DNA from 4 places in the Kaistia sp. UC242_56 genome. Region 1 is predicted to be linked to each of the others. Evidence: predicted binding sites of a transcription regulator. Region 1 holds the regulator's gene; each other region holds the start of a gene.
The links. Region 1 encodes LexA, which represses DNA repair genes until DNA is damaged. Its sites were predicted from a motif close to TGTTCNNNNTGTGTTCNG; they were not measured.

Region 1 (4,952 bases):
AGGTTCTCGATCGCCTTGAGCAGCATGAGGAGCGGATAGGCGGCCGCCTCGAAGGTGCCGCCCCAATGGCGGACGACCCAGTTCAGGCCGTCATCGACCGCGCGGCGCCAGGGCCGCGTATCAATCAGTTGAGGAAACAAGATCTGTCTCTTTCTTCATCCCGCCAGGGCGGGGCAAATTCGCTATGGGCGCGCGAAGGCGCCCGCCCTGCCCGGCCTTGATGGCCAGGGCGCAGGGCAGCGGCAAAACGGAAACGGCCGGGAAACCACCCGGCCGTCCGTTTGCCTGTCGGCGATGTCAGTTGAGGCTGGCCTTGACCTTGGCGGCCACTTCCGGCGCGACCCAGCTCATCCAGCGGTCTTCCTTGGTCTTCAGGAAGTTGAGCGCGGTCGCCGCGGCGTCCGCCTTGTTCTCATCGCCATAGACGAGGATCTCGCTGATCTCGGCGTTGGTCAGGCCGACCTTGGCGAGATAGCCGGCGACGTTCGGCGCATCGCTCTCGATCCACTTCGCCGCGCCGACAACGGCCGGCGAGGACGGATAGGCGGTCACGCCCGGCTTGTCGGTGCAATCGCGGCTGGTGTTGCAGGCATAGACGTCCGGCTTGGTGGGACCCAGATCCAGCTGCACGGCGTCATACTTGCCGAGGATGGCCGTCGGGCCCCAATAGTAGAACAGGATCGGCTCTTCGCGGGTGAAGGCGCGGGCGATCGAGGCGTCCAGCGCGCCGCCGGAGCCGGGCGAGAACAGGTTCCAGCCCTTGTCCTTCATGCCCAGCGCCTCGAACAGAGCGCCGGTGGAAATTTCGCAGGCCCAGCCCGGCGGGCAGGAATAGAGCCGCCCCTTGCTGCTGTCCTCGGGATCCTGGAACAGCTCGGGATGGCCGATCACGTCCTGGACGGTCTTGATGTCGGGATGCGCCGTCTGGACATAGCGCGGGATGAACCAGCCCTCGACGGTGCCGTCGGTGATGGCGTTGGTCTGCTCGACGACCTTGCCGTCGGCCAGGCCCTTCGCCCAGGGCTCCTGGATCGTGCTGGTCCAGAGTTCGGGCGCCACCGCCGGGCTGCCGCGCGTCAACATCGAGGACGATGTCGGAACGGTGTCGCCGGTGACGATCTCGACGTTGCAGCCGAAACCCTTCTCGAGAATGATGGCATGGATATGCGCCAAGGCGGCCGCGGAGGGCCAGGTCATCTCGGCGATATCGATGGTTCGGTCGGTGCCGCAGCTGGCGGCGTCAGTGGCTTGCGGATCGGATCCCTGGGCAAGCGCGGAATGGCTCGTGGCGGACAAAAACGCAACGGCGATCGCGGCGGCAATGCCACCGGATTTGAATATCATCGGATAGAACCTCGTGTCAGTTGATGATCGAGACCATAGGGACACAGTGCAATTGTGTCAAATCCGACAATACATTGCCATAAATTGGCGATGAGATCGCCTTATTCTTGATCGATCATCCTTTGTCATGCTCTTGGCTTTCTCTGCCAAGAAAAGATCACCTGTCCGAACCATAGCGCAGCCGCGCCGGATACGATCGCCAAGAAAAAATAAATTTCGCACTGCTGTGCGAGATCTCGGTGCCCGCCGCAAAATCACCGGCTGCCGCCGGTTCAGGCGCGATCCCTTCGCGACAACCTTCCTCTACGGCATCCAGAATCTGGAGACTTGCGCCCAAACGCTGCCGGCGCGAGAAGGCGTTTCGCACCGAGCGAAGACGGCGCACGCTTGTCCGCGTTCACCCTTTGCCGATCTGGCTGCCGACCCGCAGCCTCTGACGCGCCGGACGTCGCCCGTTCGCGCCGGCGCACGCGGCCCGCCCGGGAGCCCAACCCAGCGCCGGTCTTGCGGAACGCATCGGGAACAGCTATTCTGTTCGCGTTTTGTACCTAAATGATTCCCGTGTCCGCCATCCCGCCCGGCTCCGTCGTCCGGGGTACGGCGACACTCCCTTGGCAATGCCCGCAGCGCGAGATCAACATGCTCACCCGGAAGCAGTATGAACTCCTCATGTTCATCCAGGAGCGGCTCAAGGAAGCGGGCGTTCCCCCCTCTTTCGACGAGATGAAGGATGCGCTGGATCTCCGCTCGAAATCGGGCATCCACCGGCTGATCAAGGCGCTCGAGGAACGCGGCTTCATCCGCCGCCTGCCCAACCGGGCCCGCGCGCTGGAAGTGGTCCGCCTGCCGGAGACGATGACGCCGGCCATGGCGCGTCCGAAGAAGCAGGCCTTCTCGCCCAGCGTGATCGAAGGCAGCCTCGGCAAGGTCCGCCCGGTCGACGACATGCACGACGTCGCCGAGCCGGTGATCATCCCCGTCATGGGCCGTATCGCCGCCGGCGTGCCGATCTCGGCCATCCAGACCCAGAGCCATTCCATCACCGTGCCGCCGGAAATGCTGCGCGGCGGCGAGCATTTCGCGCTCGAAGTACGCGGCGATTCGATGATCGAGGCCGGCATCCTCGACGGCGACACGGTGCTGATCCGCAAGAGCGACAATGCGGAATCCGGCGACATCGTCGTGGCGCTGGTCGACGAGGAAGAGGCGACGCTGAAGCGGCTGCGGCGCAAGGGCGCCTCGATCGCGCTCGAAGCGGCGAACCCCGCCTATGAGACGCGGATCTTCGGGCCGGATCGCGTCCGCATTCAGGGCAAGTTGGTCGGGCTGCTGCGGACCTACTGATCGGCCGGGTCGTCCTCATAGGGCGGCATCCAGGGCCTTCGCACCGGCGCATAGGCGGTGCGAATCTCGAAGCGCCGGCCGAGCCATGGATCGGGCGGCGCAGTCTGTGACTCAGCTGTGGCCGAGGGCTCCGGCGGCAGCACGTCCTCGTCCTCGGCATTGCGCTCGACGAGATCGTAGCGCGACGGCTCCATGGGGAGGCCGGCATCGGCAACAACCGGCTCGTGTCGCGCGTCGCGCGGCTCCAGCCCTGCCCTTCCCGCCGTTTCGGATGCCTGCCCGTCGCCACTCCCCTCCGATGAAGCACCCGCCCCGCGCGGCTTCATGAAGGAACTGGCTCCGGCAACAACCGTCTCCGGTTGCGCCTCGGTTGACTTCGGTCCCGCCCTTCCCGCCGTTTCGGATGCCTGCCCGTCGCCACTCCCCTCTGATGAAGCACGCGCTCGGCGCGGCTCCATGAAGGAACTGGCCTCGGCAACAGCCGTCTCCGATTGCGCCGAGGGTGGCTCCGGCCCTGCGGTTCCCGCCATTACGGATACCGGCCCGTCCGAACCGCCCGCCGATGACGCCACAGCCCCGCGCGGCCACATGGCCAGCGAGCCCGAGCGCTCCAGCGTGCCGCGATCGATCACGGCGGTATGGCGGAGGCAGGTTTGGGGCGCCGCCAGCGGCGTCACCACCAGCGTGGCGCGGCGGCAATCCTCCTCGAACGCCGCGCGGTCGAGCGCCAGCGCCACCCAGCTCCCATCCGGCATTTGGCCGACGCAGCCGGCGGCGTCGCAGCCACCCGCCTGCAACGCCGCCTTCGCGTCCCGCTCGTCGCCATCGGATCGAAGCCAGATATCGCTGACGAAGCGGTCCGGCTTGCGCGCGACGATGCGATAGAGGCCGTCCCCGCCCCGGATCGCCATCTGCCTGCCATCCGCGCTGACCAGCAGCTCCGGTCGCACGGGGAACAGGGCCAGTGCGATTCCCGCCAGCATTGGCACGACGCCGAGCAGCCGCCAGCGCTCGCGCCAGAGCGCCAGCCAGACGAAACCACCGACGAACAGCAGCAGGGCCGCGACGCCCGGCATGGCCGCGCCGCCGGATTGACCCGACCATCGGGCGACCGTCGCCGACACGCCGAGCATGCCGTCAATGCCCCAGTGCACGACCGCGAAGGGCAGCGCCTCCATTCCGAACGGCATGGCGAGCACCGAGAGCAGCGCGAAGGGCATGATGAGGAAGTCGGTGAGCGGCATCGCCGCGACATTGGCCAGGATCGACAGCGGCGCCATGCGCTGGAAGTGATAAAGCGCGAAGGGCGTCGTGCCGAGGCCGCCGAGCAGCGAGGTCAGCGCCATGCCGGCGACGAACAGGAAAGCGCGCCTCGGCAAGCCGGCCGCGCCGCTGCGGGCGCCGAGACGCGGCGCTGGGTTGTTGCGCCGGCGGTCGGCCAGCATCTCGAAGCCGGCGACGAGGGCGATCGTGGCGGCAAACGACATCTGGAAGCTGGCCGAGAGGATGCTTTCCGGCGTGATTGCCAGCACGACCAGCCCCGCCAGCGCGACATTGCGCATCGAGATCGCCCTTCGGTCGAGCAGAATGGCGAGGAAGGCGATCGAGGTCATGATGAAGGAGCGCTGGGCGGCGACGTCGAGACCGGAGATCAGCAGGTAGAAGCCGCTGACCAGCAGTGCCGCGATCGCCGCCCATTTCTTGATCGGCCGACGCAGCGCCAGCGACGGGATCAGCGCCAGCCCGGCCCGCACGCTCCAGAACACCACGCCGGTCACCAAAACCATGTGCAGGCCAGAGACGGAGAGCACATGCGCGAGGCCGGAGAGGCGCAGATCGTCCTCCGTCGTCTCCGAGAGACCTCCGGCATCGCCGATGATCAGCGCCGAGGCGATGTAGCGACTCTCGCCATCGAGATTGGCGACGATGCGGGCGCGGATCGCCTCCCGGACCGCCTCCAGCGGCTGGCGCAGGCGGATCGACAGCGGCGCGGGGCCGAGTTCGGCCGGCTGCGCCGCGCCATAGCCGAAGCCGGTGGCGCCGATGCCGCGATAATAGGAATCGCGCGCGAAATCATAACCGCCCGGCAGCACCGGCCCGGATGCCGGCCGCAAGCGCGCCAGCACCTTGATGCCGTCGCCGACCGCCGGGGCCGACTTCCCCCGCACCGTCACGGTGACGCGCTGCGGGATGACCGTCACGCGCTTGGCGTCGAGGCCGGCGACCCGGACGGTCAGGCGATAGCCGCCCCGCCGCGCCTTGCG
Region 2 (4,952 bases), 1.4 Mb from region 1:
GTGTTGCGGTCGGCGATGCCGATGCCTTTCAGCCCCAGCGCATGCGCCTGGACGATCAGTTCATAGGCATGCGACCCGCCCTCCAGGAAGGAGAAGTTCGACATCACGGCGAGTTCGGCATAGGGGCTCATGCAGCCTCGCAGAACGCATAGGGTTCACGCCGGCTCGTCGCCCCGGCGAAGGCCGGGGCCCAGGAACACCGGCCCAATCGCAGGATCGCCTGCCGATGGATCCCGGCCTTCGCCGGGATGACGGCCTCTGCGGGCCTTTCTCCGATCCTCATGCGAACAATCCATGCAGGAACCAGCGCGGCTGCGGCCGGTCGGCCGTATAAAAGCCTTCCCGGTAGAGCCAGAAACGGCCGCCATTGCGATCTTCGACGCGGAAGTAATCGCGGTCGGGCCAATCGCCGCCGGCGCGCCACCATTCCGGCGCAATCCGCTCCGGGCCCTCGGCGCGGGCCACCTGGTGCAGCACCCGGCGCCAGCGAAAGCTGAGCGGCGGGCCGTCCGGCACCTCGCCCATCGCCTCGATGGGCTCGGGCGGATCGAACAGGCTGAGCGGCCGCAGCGGCGGGTCGCCGGGCTCCAGTTCGTCCTGCCAGGGGGCCGTATTGCCGCCCATGGCGAAGACCGGCACCCGCCGCGTCCGCCGCTCGGGAATATGCGTGTCTTCCCGCAGGAACCCCTGCACCCGCTCGGGCCCGAAACGGGCACCGAGACGATCGACCAGATCGGCCACCGCCTCGTCATCGAGCGCATGCCCCTCGAGGCTCGATTGCGCGGCCAGGAAAGGCTCGGTGCGAAAGGCGCCGAGGCGGATCAGGTCGAAGCCGAAGCCGGCATCGAGCGGATCGGAAAGCGCATCCAGTTTCTCGTGGAACAGTCTCGCGATCGCCTTCGGCGCCCGGTTGGGCCGCGCGGTCGTGACATCGATCCGCCGCACGGCGCCGTCGACGCGATAGAAGCTCGCCTCGAAATGGCGGCCACCCTCTCCCCGCGCCTCCAGCAGCGAGGCGACATCGGCGGCGAGGCGGGCGAGCGTGGCGGCGATATCGTCCTGATGGGCGATTGGCTGGAAGAAGATCCGTTCGGCCAGCGCCGCGGGAACCGGCCGGCGCGGCGAGATCGGATGCTCGGCAATGCCGGCCAGCCGTTCCAGCCGTTCGACGCAATCGGCGCCGAAGCGGGCGGCGAGTGGGGCGCGCGGCCGGTCGATCAGATCGGCGACGATCTTCAGCCCGGCCCGCCGCAGCGCCTGCACCCGCGCGGCGTCCAGCCCCAGCGCCGTGATCGGCAGGGGCCGGACCGCCTCCGCCTCGCGGCCGGGCGGCACGATCACGCGATCCCGGCCCCGCGCCAACGCACGGGCGGTTGCCGGCGCGCCGGCGATCGCGCCATGCGCGGTGAGGCCAAAGCCGGCAAGCCGCGTCAGCAGGTCCTCGAGCAGCGCCGCCTCGCCTTGGAAGAGATGCGCGACGCCGGTGATGTCGAGCATCAGGCCGCGCTCGCCATGGCGGGCGACCAGCGGCGTATAGCGATCGCACCAATCGGCGATCCGCTCCATCAAGGCCTCGTCGGCGGCGGGGTCATGCTCGGCCACCACCAGATTGGCGATGCGCGCCCGCGCCTCGGCCAGCGTCAGGCCGGGGCCAAGTCCCTGCCGCAACGCCGCCGGGTCCGGCGCGGCCAGCGCCAGCGCGCCCTTCGCCTTTTCGACGATCAGCAGCGGCGCTTCAGCCGGCAAGCCGGAATGGGGCGCGTTCGGCAGGTTTCGGAGCCGGTTCGATGCGAGGAAGGGCAGCCGGATCGCGCAATAGCGCCGGGGGCTTGAAGAGTTTTTCATCGCGGTTCCACTCCAGCCGCCAGGGTCCGCCGGGCGGTCCATGGCGATGGCGCAACAAGGTCAGGTCAAAGGTCGGATGGCCCGGCGCGTTCATGGCGAGCGGCGCGGCCGGTTCGGAACGCACGAGCCAGCGGGTCTCCGCCCCGCCCGGCATCGGCCGCGCGCCCGGCCGCAGCAGCAGGACGGTGACGCCCGAAGCCTCCGCCGCCAGCGAAAAGCGGCGCTGTGTCGTCAAGTCGAGCGCCTTCGGTTCGCCCCAGGGCTCGATGATCACGGCGCCCAGCGCGCCGCAGCGGGCCGCCTCGCCGCCGGCGCGCAACACGGCCAGCGCATCCCGCAACTGCACCAGGATCAGCGCGGAGGGATCGAGACCCAGCGCCTGCAGGCCATCGGCATGGAGGTCGCCGCCCTCGCGGGCGGCATAATCCTGCCGCACCCAGACGATCGGTCGCCCGGCGGGGGCCGCGGCCAGCGCCAGGGCCAGCGAAAAGCCCGACGCCGCGATGGTGTCGGCGCCCGAAGCGGCATGGATTTCATGCAGCGCGCCGCGCGCCAGCCCGCCCCCCAGCGCGGCATCGACCGCGTCCCGGTCGAGCGCGATACGGGACGCGCGCGCGGTTGCCCTCGGCGAAAGGGCCTCGCCCGGCGGTGCGGGCCGGGCCGTCGTCTCCAGCGCGGCAATGCGCTGCCGCAATGCGGAAAGGGTCGTCCTTGCGGTATCCATCCTGGTCGTCGCTATCCGATCCGATCGCCATTGTTCCTGTTTTGTTCTATCCAATACGACTCCAAATCAGGCAAGAGTTCAATCGCGCGGCAAGCGAACTACCCAGCCTGTCGCGTATCAGAACGGGTACCCTCATCCGGAGGGGGCGATCGCCTGCGGGGAGATCCTGGAGCGTCACGAAAAGGAGAAAGGACCGCGGGTCGCCGTGCCAATGCTGCCAGTTTATGGCATCATGGGATGAAAGGGATGCGCCATGTCGCGATCGCAACGCCTGCTGGACCTGATCCAGATCCTGCGCCGTCACCGCCGGCCGGTGAGCGGCCAGGTGCTGGCCACGGAACTCGGCATCAGCCTGCGCACCCTCTATCGCGACATCGCCACGCTCCAGGCGCAGGGCGCGTCGATCGAGGGCGAAGCTGGCATCGGCTATATCCTGAAGCCCGGCTTCATGCTGCCGCCGCTGATGTTCTCCGAGGACGAAATCGAGGCAATGGTGCTGGGCTCGCGCTGGGTTTCGAAACGCGCCGATCCCCGGCTGGCGCTCGCCGCCAGCAATGCGCTGGCCAAGATCGCGGCCGTGCTGCCGGCGGATCTGCGCGAGGATCTCGACAGTTCGACGCTGCTGGTCGGCGCCAGTTCGACCGAGACGCCCGGTGTCGACCTGGCCGCGATCCGCGCGGCGATCCGCGGCGAGCGCAAGCTTGCCTTCGCCTATGTCGACGCGGTCGGCGCCGCTTCGCAGCGTACGGTCTGGCCGTTCGCACTTGGCTTCTTCGAGAAGGTGCGCGTGCTCGTCGCCTGGTGCGAGACACGGGAGGACTTCCGCCATTTCCGCACCGAGCGGATGGCCGATCTCGTCGTCACGGAAACGCGCTACCCGCGCCGGCGGCAGGCGCTGCTGAAGGAATGGAAGATCGCCGAGGGAATCAGCCATCCGACACTGCTGCCATAAACTGACAGCAGGCTCGGCTACACCTGCCTCCATCGACAACGGAGGCAACACCATGACGACCCCGAACATGATCCTGCTCTATGTGAACGACACGGCCGCCAGCGCCGCCTTTTATGGCGACCTGCTGGGCCATCCGGCCGCGAGCCTGTCGCCCAACTTCGCCGCACTGCCGCTCGACAACGGCCTGACGCTCGGCCTCTGGGGCCGCGCCCAGGCCAACCCCGCCACCACCGCCACGGCAAACGGCGCCAATGGCGAGATCGTCTTCATGGTCGAGAACAAGGACAGGATCGACGCGCTCTATGCCGACTGGCAGCAGCGCGGGCTCCAGATCGAGCAGGCCTTGACCGTCCTCGATTTCGGCCCGACCTTCGTCGCCCTCGACCCCGACGGCCACCGCCTGCGGGTCTGCCTGCAGGACGAGTAAGGTCCTCGCTTGAACCCTCCCTCAAGGGGAGGGTTCAAGCGAGGCGCGCCCTACTTCCACATGCCCCGCATCCGGGCCGCTATGTCGACGGGGACGCGCGGCATGGCGGCGGCTCCCGCCACTTCGCTCGGCGCCGGGGGCCAGATCACCTGCTGGAACAGGCCGATGATGGCGGAGGGAATGAAGCGAGTACGGGTCGCGTAGATGTGACGGTCGCCGCCGCGCGTCTGCTGCGTGACGAAGAAACGCTGCGGCATGACGAGGTGCAGTTCGTCCTTGGCGCGCGTCATGGCGACATAGAGCAGCCGCCGTTCCTCCTCGATCTCCTCGGCCGTGCCGGTCGAGAGATCGATCGGCATGCAGCCATCGACGACGTTGAGCACGAACACCGATTTCCACTCCTGCCCCTTGGCGGAATGGATGGTCGAGAGGATCAGATAATCCTCGTCGAGCAGCGGCACGCCCGCCTCGCCGCTTGTGGCATCCGGCGGATCGAGCGTCAGCTCGGTCAGGAAGCGCTCGCGCGAGGCAAAGCCGGCGGCGATCTGCTCCAGCTGCACCAGGTCGGCCAGCCGCACCGTCGCGTCCTCGTGGATGCGCTCGAGATGCGGTTCGTACCAGCTGCGCACCGCCTCGATCTCGGCCGGCCAGCCCAATTTCGCCTGGCGCAGATGGCCCACCAGCTCAACAAAGGCCGGCCAGTCGGCCGCCGTCTTCTGCGGCGGCTTGAACTCGGCCAGCGCCGCAACGGGATCGACCGCGCCGGCCATCGATTCCAGCATCTTGCCCGCCGTGCCCGGCCCGACGCCCGGCAGCAATTGCGCGACACGAAAGCCGGCGACGCGGTCGCGCGGATTTTCCACGAAACGCAGGACGGCGAGCAGATCCTTCACATGCGCCGCGTCGAGGAACTTCAGCCCGCCAAACTTGACGAAGGGGATGTTGCGCCGGGTCAGCTCGAATTCGAGCGGGCCCGAATGATGCGAAGCGCGGAACATCACCGC
Region 3 (4,952 bases), on a different contig from region 1:
CTTCGGCTTCCGCCGGCTCGCCATCGCTGGTCTCGAGCGACGGTGCCTCGACGACCGGGGTCGTGTCGGTCTCGCCGGTTTCGGTGACGGTTTCCTCGGTCGTGGTCTCGGTCACGACGGTTTCCACCGCCTCTTCCGAAGCGACGGTCTCGGCAGCGGGTGCCTCGACTTCGGCGGGAGCGTCGGTCGCCGTCTCGGTGACGGTTTCCGTCGTCTCTTCCGAAACGGCGGTTACGGCCGGTGCTGCTTCCGCGACCGGGGCCTTGGGCGGCGCCGGGCGGCGGTCGAGACGATAGCCGAGCGACTTCAGCACGCCGGCAAAGTCTTCGCCGGAGCAGCCCAGAAGCGAGGTCATCGACACGGTGATGGTGAAGCCATTGCCGTCGACGGCGCCTTCCGGCGGCACCAGATTGTCGGAGGTCGGCTTCCAGGCGATCAGCGGACGGATGATGTCGGCCAGGCGCTCGAGGATGTCGATGCGCACGGCGCGGTTACCGGCGATGCGATAGCCCACGACCTTGTAGAGCGGCCGGGCGAAGGTCGGGTCGACCGGCACCGTGGTGCGGCCGGTTGCCGAAAGCTGCGGCAGCTCCGCCAGGCCCGGTGCGTCGAGGCCGTGGTTCTTCAGCGCCCAGAGCATGGCGTTCAGCGCGCTCGGGGCGGGCTTCAGCAGGGCCGGGACGTAGATGTGATAGGCGCCGAAGCGCACGCCGAGCTTGCGCAGGCCCGAGCGGGCCTCCTGGTCGAGCGCCTTGATCTCCTCGGCGATCTCCGAGCGCTCCAGCACGCCCTGGCCTTCGACGATGCGGAAGGCGATGCCGCGGGCGGGCGCCGAAAGCTCGACGCCGGCCAGAAGCTCGAACAGCGGCTTCAGCAGCGTCTCGATATGGCTCTTCAGCCAGATATCGACGCGGTCCTGCACGCGCTCGCGGGCCGGGCCCGTCAGGCCTTCATCCGCCAGCAGGATCAGGCGCGGGCGCAGGGCATCGTCGGTCGCGACGATCCTTGCCACCGGCGCGCCGAGCCAGCGCAGCGTACCGTCGGTCGACAGCACGAATTCGGGATTGGGCGCATTGCCGATCTTCTCGGCACGGCGTTCGATTTCGCCGGCAAGCGCCTTCTGGGCAATCGCCCCGATCGCTTTGGCGTCCGGTCCGTCTGCCTGGGGATCTGGCGTGAAGCGGAAACCCTGCAGGCTTCCGACATGCTGTCCCTCGACCAGCACATCGCCGGAGGTCGTGATTTCTGCTTCGAGCATGGCGTTTTCTCTGAGCCGCTTCATCAGTACACTTGTGCGCCGATCCACGAAACGCTGAGTGAGCCTTTCGTGGAGCGCATCGGAAAGACGATCCTCTATAGCGCGCGTGCGCTCCTGCCAATGGCGAGGATCCTTAAGCCAGTTAGGCCGGTTTGCCGCAAAGGTCCATGTCCGAATGTGCGCAATGCGGTTGGCGAGCGTATCGATATCGCCATCTGTGCGATCTGCAAAGGCGACCTGACGCTGAAACCAGTCGTCCGGGACCGCGCCATCGCGGGCGACGAAGGTGAAAATATCGCCGACCAGCTCGGCATGATTAGCCGGTGCAATGCGTCGATAATCAGGCGTCTGGCAAATATCCCAGAGCAGTTCGAGCCGCTCGCGCCGATCGGCCAGGCCCCGGATGCCCGGATCGCGGGCCAGGATTTCCAGCACCGTGACGTCCTCGGAGGGCGGCGCCTTGGACAGGCCTTCATGGCCCGGCGGACGGTCCAGACTGGCGCGAAGCGTATCGATCGAGCGGAAATCGAGCGCACGATTGCGCCATTGCAACGTGCGCACCGACATGAAGTGGTGGCTTTCCAGCGCCTCGATCAGCTCGTCCTCGAAGGGATCGACCTGGCCGGTGACGCCGAAGGTGCCGTCGCGCGTGTGGCGTCCGGCGCGGCCGGCGATCTGGCCGAGCTCGGCCGCCGTCAGCCGGCGATACTGGAAGCCGTCGAACTTGCGCTCCTGCGCGAAGGCGACATGGTCGACGTCGAGATTGAGGCCCATGCCGATCGCATCAGTGGCGACGAGAAAATCGACATCGCCCGACTGATAAAGTTCGACCTGGGCGTTTCGGGTGCGCGGGCTGAGCGATCCGAGAACCACCGCAGCGCCACCGCGTTGCCGGCGAATCAGTTCGGCGACCGCATAAACCTCGTCGGCCGAGAAGGCGACGACGGCCGAACGGCGGGGCAGGCGGGTGATCTTCTTCGAGCCGGCATAGGTCAGCATCGACATGCGCGGACGGGTGACGATCTCGATGCCCGGCAGAAGCTTTTCCAGGATGCCGCGCATGGTGGCGGCGCCCAGCAGCAGCGTCTCGTCGCGACCGCGCAGGTTCAGCAGCCGATCGGTGAAGACATGGCCGCGATCGAGATCGGCGGCGAGCTGGATTTCGTCGATGGCGACGAAGGAAACGTCGGTATGCGAGGGCAGGGCCTCGACCGTGCAGACGCGAAAGCGCGGATTGGGCGGGACGATCTTTTCCTCGCCCGTGATCAGCGCCACCGATTCCGCGCCGACCCGGGCCACGATCCGGCCATAGACCTCGCGCGCCAGCAGGCGCAGCGGCAGGCCGATGATTCCCGAGGAATGCGCCAGCATCCGCTCGATCGCCAGATGGGTCTTGCCGGTATTGGTGGGCCCCAGAACGGCAGTGACATTGCGCCCGCCCGCTCCGGCGCCTGGTGGTCTCGTCCGTTCATTCATATCGCGGGCAGTCTCACTTCCAGATCAACGCTACCGAGCATGCCCCTGTATCATGTCGAAACAGAGAAGCGCTTTCAGGCCGTGCCGCGAGCGGCGCCGGTTAAGTTCTAGAACCTTACTGGAACAAACGAGGTCCGAATCGCTGACTCCCCGGAAATCGCGTTCTGTTCACCACCATATATGTGCCGCTCCAACGCCGGCGCCACGAAATAGTGCCGCAGGTTTGCCCCGAAAGGCCGCAAAAGGCCTCGCGTCGTTAACGTTTGCCGGTCCGGGCGGTCGCAGCGTGGTTAGCGGGAGATGAATTCCGTTAAGGCTGCCGGGCCGGGCCGCGTTAAGGATTCGACCGAATCCGGAACGGAGCATGGACGAATCGCTGGCGAATCGCCGTTCCGGATTCGTGCCGGCTAGCGATGGTGTCGCGCGTGGGGGCGGACCCCATGGGCAGGGTGCGCTGTCGGCGGGCGTCTGGATGTTATCCGTGGGATCCCGGCTTCCCGGCGGGCGCGCGTTAACGGGTGTCAGGCGGGGTGTCGCAATTCGGGACAGGCGGCATCTGGGTCCGGTCGGGCGGACGATATCGATCGTGACAGCGCGATGGCATTGGAGCGGGTTGCGGGAAGGAAGCCCCTCACCCCAACCCTCTCCCGCAAGCGGGCGAGGGGCTCGCCCGCGCCCGTGGCCGTCGCAGGCGCGCCCGCGCCCGTGGCCGTCGCAGGCTCCCGGCGCCCGTGGCTGTCGCAGGCTCCCTGCGTCTATGGCTGTCGCCTCGCCCTCGATGAAGACCGCCGGCCCAAAAGCCCTCGCCCGCTTGCGGGAGAGGGTGGGGTGAGGGTCTTGCTTGGGGATGGACTCATGCGGGCGGGGCTGCATCCGCAGTGTGCGTCCTTCGAGACAGCCCTTCGGGCCTCCTCAGGATGTTGAGATGGGAGATTGGGCAGCAAGGCCGAGTGCCGAGGGAGTTCGACCGTTACGCTCGGCTTCCAAGCCGAAACCGAGGCGGAGACGAAACCCAACCCAAGCGAACCCGATCTCTAGGGGCCCTCTGCTTCAACAGCAAAATCCGCAACAGGCTGAGGAGGCCCGCAGGGCCGTCTCGAAGCCCGCACAGGACCTCGCGCTGGACCGCCGGCTATTGCGCCGCGGCGCGCCGCGTCTCGGCTTCGCCGACGAATCGGGAGGCGTGGATGGTCAGCATGCCGACCTCGGTGCCGATCTGCATCCGGAAGGGCATCATCACGCCGAGGCTCTCGACCGGGGCCAGCCAGACTTCGAGCGCCTTGTTGTTTTCCATATATTCGATCGCCTCGCGCGTCGGCCGGTGGCCGGCGACCGGGACGTAGCGGGCGCCGCAGACGACGACCGAGCCTTTGTAGGAGCCGTTCTGGCCGTCCACCTCGGCGGTGCCCTTATAGTAGAGCTTGACGTCGAAGCGCTGCCAGCCGTCGAACACCGGAACCGTGCGGTTGCAGGCCGCCGCGAGGTTGCCCTTGACCATCGGCACGATCATCGCGCTCAGCGGGTCGAAGATGTTGCGTTTGTGCTGCGGCAGCAGGGGAACGCGGTCCGCCTTCTTGGCCAGCGGCGGCATGGCGGCGACATTGACGATGGTGCCGCTGTTCATCTGCATCGATACGGTAGAGTTTCGGCGGCCGTTTTCGCTAGTGTCGAGCATGTAGGCGGCGGGCAGGACGCGCGAGCCGACGATGCGGCCGCTGCTCTTCAGGAAACCCTTGCCGTCGGAGACGAAGCGGCTGACGCCGCTGGTCGAACCGCGCGCCGTGATCGTGTAGCCCTTGTCGTCAAAAACCGTATCGAGCGCGAAACGGCCGATGGTCAGCCCGCCGAGCAGGATGTTATATTCCGCGTCGACCTTGCCGGCCTGCTGCTGCGCGGGCGCGGCGACAGCCGACGGCGCAACCGACGCCACGGGTGCGGCGGCCACGAGGAGCGGCAGGACAAGGGCACGGAAGAGGCGGAGCGATTGCATGGGAATTGTTCCGTCGGAGGAGCGGCCCAAAGCCGGTTCTCATCCCTGAGTCCGGCTTCGGCTTCGTGGTCGTGATGATGCCCCCAAATCACTTCGCGCGATTCTAGGTGATTTGCACCGTCTTCGTCACTAGGGATTGCGCGCTGAATGCTTGACGACCGAAGCTTCGGCCACTATGAGAAGGCCCACTTTCCGATACCCCTGTCGCGATGGATGCCGAGCCCGGCG
Region 4 (4,952 bases), 540 kb from region 1:
CAACCGCCGCGCCACGGCGGCGTAGAGCGTATCGATCAGGAAGGTCGACTTGCCGCCGCCGGAGACGCCCGTAACGCAGGTGAAGGTGCCGAGCGGGATGTCGGCCGTGACGTTCTTCAGATTGTTGCCGCGAGCGCCGATGACGCTGATTTTTCGCGATTTGGAGATCGCGCGGCGCTTTTCCGGCACCTCGACCGAGAGCTCGCCGGTCAGATACTTGCCGGTCAGCGAGTTGGGATTGGCCATCACCTCGGCCGGCGTTCCCTTGGCGATGATCTGGCCGCCATGCACGCCCGCTTCCGGGCCGACATCGACGACATAATCGGCGGTCATGATCGCGTCTTCGTCATGCTCGACGACGAGCACCGTATTGCCGATGTCGCGCAGGTGGCGCAACGTCTCGAGCAGCCGCTCATTGTCGCGCTGATGCAGGCCGATCGACGGCTCGTCCAGCACGTAGAGCACGCCGGTGAGGCCCGAACCGATCTGCGAGGCGAGGCGGATGCGCTGGCTCTCGCCGCCCGACAGCGTGCCCGAATTGCGCGACAGCATCAGATAGTCGAGGCCGACATCGACCAGGAAGGAAAGCCGCTCGCGGATTTCCTTCAGGATGCGGACGGCGATCTCGTTCTGCTTGTCGTTCAGCTCGGCCGGCAGCGTCTCGAACCACTTGTAGGCGTTGCGGATCGACATCTGCGAGATCTGCGCGATGTGGTTGCCGGCGATCTTGACCGCCAGAGCCTCGGGCTTCAGCCGCGCGCCGCCGCAGGCCTTGCACGGCGTCGAGCCTTGGTAGCGCTCGATCTCCTCGCGCGCCCAGTTCGATTCCGTCTCGCGCCAGCGGCGCTCCAGATTGGTGACCACGCCCTCGAACGATTTCTGCGTCTTGTAGGAGCGGGTGCCGTCATTATAGACGAACTCGATCTCGCCCTTGCCGGTGCCGAACAGAATGGCGTTGCGCGCGGCTTCCGGGATCTCGTCCCAGGGCGTCGTCATCTTGAAATTGTAGTGCCGGGCGATCGCCTCCAGCGTCTGCGCGTAATAGGGCGAGGACGACTTGGCCCAGGGCGCGACGGCGCCCTGCTTCAGCGAGACGGAGCCATCCGGGACGACGAGATCGGGGTCGATCTTCTTCTCGGAACCGAGCCCGTCGCATTCCGGGCAGGCGCCGAACGGGTTGTTGAACGAGAACAGCCGCGGCTCGATCTCGGTGATGGTGAAGCCAGAAACGGGGCAGGCGAACTTTTCCGAGAAGATGACGCGGCGCTCATTGCCCTTCTCGTCCTTCTCGTCGGCATATTCGGCGATCGCAATGCCGTCGGCCAGTTCGAGCGCGGTCTGGAAACTGTCGGCGAGGCGCGCGGCAATATCGCCGCGCACGACGATACGGTCGATGACCACGTCGATGTCGTGCTTCAGCTTCTTGTCGAGGACCGGCGCCTCGTCGATCTCGAAGAAGACACCATCCAGCTTGATGCGCTGGAAGCCCTTCTTCTGCAGCTCGGCCAGTTCCTTCTTGTACTCGCCCTTGCGGCCGCGGATCATCGGCGCCAGCAGATAGAGCCGCGTGCCCTCCGGCAGCGCCAGGACGCGATCGACCATCTGGCTGACGGTCTGGCTCTCGATCGGCAGGCCGGTGGCCGGCGAATAGGGAATGCCGACACGCGCGAACAGCAGGCGCATGTAGTCGTAGATCTCGGTGACAGTGCCGACGGTCGAACGCGGGTTCTTCGAGGTCGTCTTCTGCTCGATCGAGATGGCGGGCGACAGGCCGTCGATCTGGTCGACGTCCGGCTTCTGCATCATCTCGAGGAATTGGCGCGCATAGGCCGAGAGGCTCTCGACATAGCGGCGCTGGCCTTCGGCATAGATGGTGTCGAAGGCCAGCGACGACTTGCCCGAGCCGGACAGCCCGGTCAGCACCACCAGCTTGTCGCGCGGAATATCGATATCCACATTCTTCAGATTGTGCTCGCGCGCGCCCCGGACGGAAATAAACTTGCCAGAGGTCGCGCCGGAAAGCCGCGCGTCATCATGCTGAGCCATGTGTCGTCTGTCCAAATGGAAGGGGTTGGCGTGGAAACACCAAGGCCCAAATTTAGGCTATCGGCCTCTCCATACAAGGAGCAGGCCGTGATTGTCGCGGCATTCGGGTGATTCACCTGACGGGATCTTGCCAGTTCGGCATGAATTGTCTAGAACAAAAAGGGAACGAGGGGCTCCGCGCGCCTCCGGGCAGCGATTGTCTGGTGGACAAGGCCCGATTGTCGCGGGCGGGCCGTGTCATTTCGGGATAGTTTGGAGCCAGCAAAGAGGCAAGAAGGAACAGACCATGGCCGGAAGCGTCAACAAGGTCATTCTCGTCGGCAATCTCGGGCGCGACCCCGAAGTGCGGCGCATGAATTCGGGCGAGTCGGTCGTCAATCTGAACATCGCGACGTCGGAAAGCTGGCGCGACAAGCAGAGCGGCGAGCGCAAGGAAAAGACCGAGTGGCATCGCGTGGTGATCTTCAACGAGAACCTCGCCAAGATCGCCGAGCAGTATCTGAAGAAGGGTTCGAAGGTTTACGTCGAGGGCCAGCTGCAGACGCGCAAATGGCAGGACCAGACCGGCGCCGAGAAGTTCACGACGGAGATCGTGCTGCAGCGTTTCCGCGGCGAGCTGACCCTGCTGGACGGCCGGGCCGGCGGCGGCGAGCAGTCGGAATATCAGGGCGGCGGCAGCGATTTCGGTCGTTCCAGCCCGCTCGAGGCCCCGCGCGGCGGCGGCCAGGCGCGCCAGCCGGCAGCCACCTCGTCCTACGCGGCGGACCTCGACGACGACATCCCGTTCTAGGATTTTTGGGACGCCCTGCGCATTTCACCTCTCCCGTGGGGAGAGGTGAACGGCCGTAGGCCGGCGGGTGAGGGCGTAGGAAACCATCCGGTGAGGTCGTAAACCCTCACCCGGCTCTTCGAGCCGACCTCTCCCTCAGGGAGAGGTGAGAGGGTTCGGCGAGATTCGCTGGATTGATGACAGAAAAGCCCGGGAAGCAGCTGCTTCCCGGGCTTTTTCTTTTGGTCAACGCGGCTCGGACCGGTCAGACCATCACGCCGTCGAGAATGGCGCGGAATTCTTCCGCCGTCGCGGCGCGCGGGTTGGTGGCGTAGGAGTGATCGGCCAGAGCCCGCTCGACCACCCAGGGCAGCACCTCTTCGGAGACGCCTAGTGTCTTCAGGCCAAGCGGAATGCCGAGGCGCCGGTTCAGCGCGTCCAGTTCGTCGGCCAGATCGGCCGAGGCGGGCAGGCCCATGGCGGCGGTCAGCCGGTCGATCTTGGCCGGCACCGTCTCGCGGTTGAAGCGCACGATCGCCGGCATCAGGATGGCGTTCAGCGTGCCGTGATGCAGGCTCGGGCTCTTCAGGCCGCCCAGCGCGTGGCTGAGCGCATGCACCGCGCCGAGACCCTTCTGGAAGGCGAGCCCGCCCTGCAGCGCGCCCATCATCATCTCGGTGCGGGCTTCGAGATCGCCGCCATTGTTGCAGGCGCGCTCGATATGGTCCCAGATCCGGCGCGCGCCATCGAGGCCGATCGCGTCGGCCGGCGGATTGATCCGCGGCGAAAGGAACGTCTCGATGCAGTGAGAAAGACCGTCGAGGCCGGTCGCGGCGGTCAGGCCCTTGGGCAGGCCAAGCGTCAGCTCCGGATCGCAGATGGCGCGCTTGGGGATCAGATGCGGGCTGATGAAGCCCAGCTTGCGGCCGTCATTCAGCGTCAGCAGGGCGGCGCGGCCGACCTCGGCGCCCGTACCGGCCGTGGTCGGAATGGCGATGATCGGCGCGACCTTGGCACTGATGCGGGCGACGCCGCCGAGGATGGCGGCATAGGGCTCCAGCGGGCCTTCATGCGTGGCGAGCAGGGCGACGCCCTTGGCGAGATCGATCGGCGAGCCGCCGCCGACCGCGACCACGCCGTCGCAGCCGCCGGCGCGATAGGCTTCGAGCGCCGCCAGCACGGCCGCCTCGGTCGGATTGGGCGGAACGTCGAGGAAGATCGCCGAGCCAGACGGCAGAAGGGCCGTGACACGGTCGAGGAGGCCGGATGCCTGCAGGCCCTTGTCGCTGACGACCAGCGGCCGGGTCACGCCGAGCGCCGTGAGGGCATCGGGCAGGACCGAAACCACGCCGGCTCCGAACTCAATCTGCGTCAGGTAGTTAATCGTGCTCATAAGCGTTCTCTTCCCGGTACGGTATTCAAGGCACGCGGCCGGCGCGGAGATTGGCAGCAATGAACGCGCAGTGACAGATGGTTTTTGCGTTTGCCGTCGGAGCGGGCGCTGTTTTCAGGGAAAGGACTTCGGTTCGATGCCGATATTGCCGGATGTTCTGGCGCCAGGGCTGGATATTGTCTTCTGCGGGACGGGCGCGGGCGCGTGGTCGGCGCGAGTCGGCGCCTATTACGCCAATCCCGGCAACAAGTTCTGGCCGACGCTTCACGCGATCGGGCTGACGCCGCGGCGGATGTCGCCGGGAGAGTTCCCGCAGGTGCTGCAGTTCGGCATCGGGCTGACGGATGTCGCCAAGGAGCATGTCGGCCAGGACACGGCGATCGACCTGGCCCTGGTCGACGCGGCGGCGCTGCGAGACAAGATCGAGCGATATGCTCCGGGCTTCCTGGCCTTCACCAGCAAGCGGGCGGCGAGCCTGTTCCTCGATCTGCCGACGGGCGCGATCCCTTATGGCGAACAGGAAAGGCGGATCGGCGCGACGCGGGTGCATGTCCTGACCTCGCCCTCGGGCCAGGCGGGGCCGCACTGGTCGATCGAGCCGTGGCGCGCTCTGGCGCAGGCGGTTGCGGCCGAGGCTGGACAAGCGGCCGGACTCGCCCCCCAATGCGGCGACAAGACACCTGCCGGAACGGGCGGTTAGGCCACAGGGAAACCCATGACGACGATCGCCTCTCTCTACCGCTA

Region 2: the regulator LexA is predicted to act here: its motif matches at 2,601-2,618, upstream of ACHMWQ_RS06705 (ImuA family protein).
Region 3: the regulator LexA is predicted to act here: its motif matches at 2,843-2,860, upstream of ACHMWQ_RS00190 (helicase-related protein).
Region 4: the regulator LexA is predicted to act here: its motif matches at 2,197-2,214, upstream of uvrA (excinuclease ABC subunit UvrA).

Annotation. Positions count from the first base shown of each region.
Region 1 covers NZ_JBIOAN010000002.1:2,250,957-2,255,908, reverse strand. The annotation lists gene ACHMWQ_RS13325 (proline/glycine betaine ABC transporter permease) at 1-140, opposite strand, end outside; gene ACHMWQ_RS13320 (glycine betaine ABC transporter substrate-binding protein) at 298-1,344, opposite strand; gene lexA (transcriptional repressor LexA) at 1,984-2,688, shown strand; gene ACHMWQ_RS13310 (ComEC/Rec2 family competence protein) at 2,682-4,952, opposite strand, start outside.
Region 2 covers NZ_JBIOAN010000002.1:844,236-849,187, reverse strand. The annotation lists gene ACHMWQ_RS06715 (error-prone DNA polymerase) at 1-131, opposite strand, end outside; gene ACHMWQ_RS06710 (Y-family DNA polymerase) at 280-1,845, opposite strand; gene ACHMWQ_RS06705 (ImuA family protein) at 1,736-2,569, opposite strand; gene ACHMWQ_RS06700 (YafY family protein) at 2,823-3,521, shown strand; gene ACHMWQ_RS06695 (VOC family protein) at 3,574-3,948, shown strand; gene ACHMWQ_RS06690 (ATP-dependent helicase) at 3,999-4,952, opposite strand, start outside.
Region 3 covers NZ_JBIOAN010000001.1:39,958-44,909, reverse strand. The annotation lists gene ACHMWQ_RS00190 (helicase-related protein) at 1-2,734, opposite strand, end outside; gene ACHMWQ_RS00185 (DUF3108 domain-containing protein) at 3,867-4,724, opposite strand.
Region 4 covers NZ_JBIOAN010000002.1:2,790,074-2,795,025, reverse strand. The annotation lists gene uvrA (excinuclease ABC subunit UvrA) at 1-2,046, opposite strand, end outside; gene ssb (single-stranded DNA-binding protein) at 2,333-2,836, shown strand; gene ACHMWQ_RS15825 (iron-containing alcohol dehydrogenase) at 3,081-4,208, opposite strand; gene ACHMWQ_RS15820 (mismatch-specific DNA-glycosylase) at 4,345-4,908, shown strand; gene ACHMWQ_RS15815 (MOSC domain-containing protein) at 4,924-4,952, shown strand, end outside.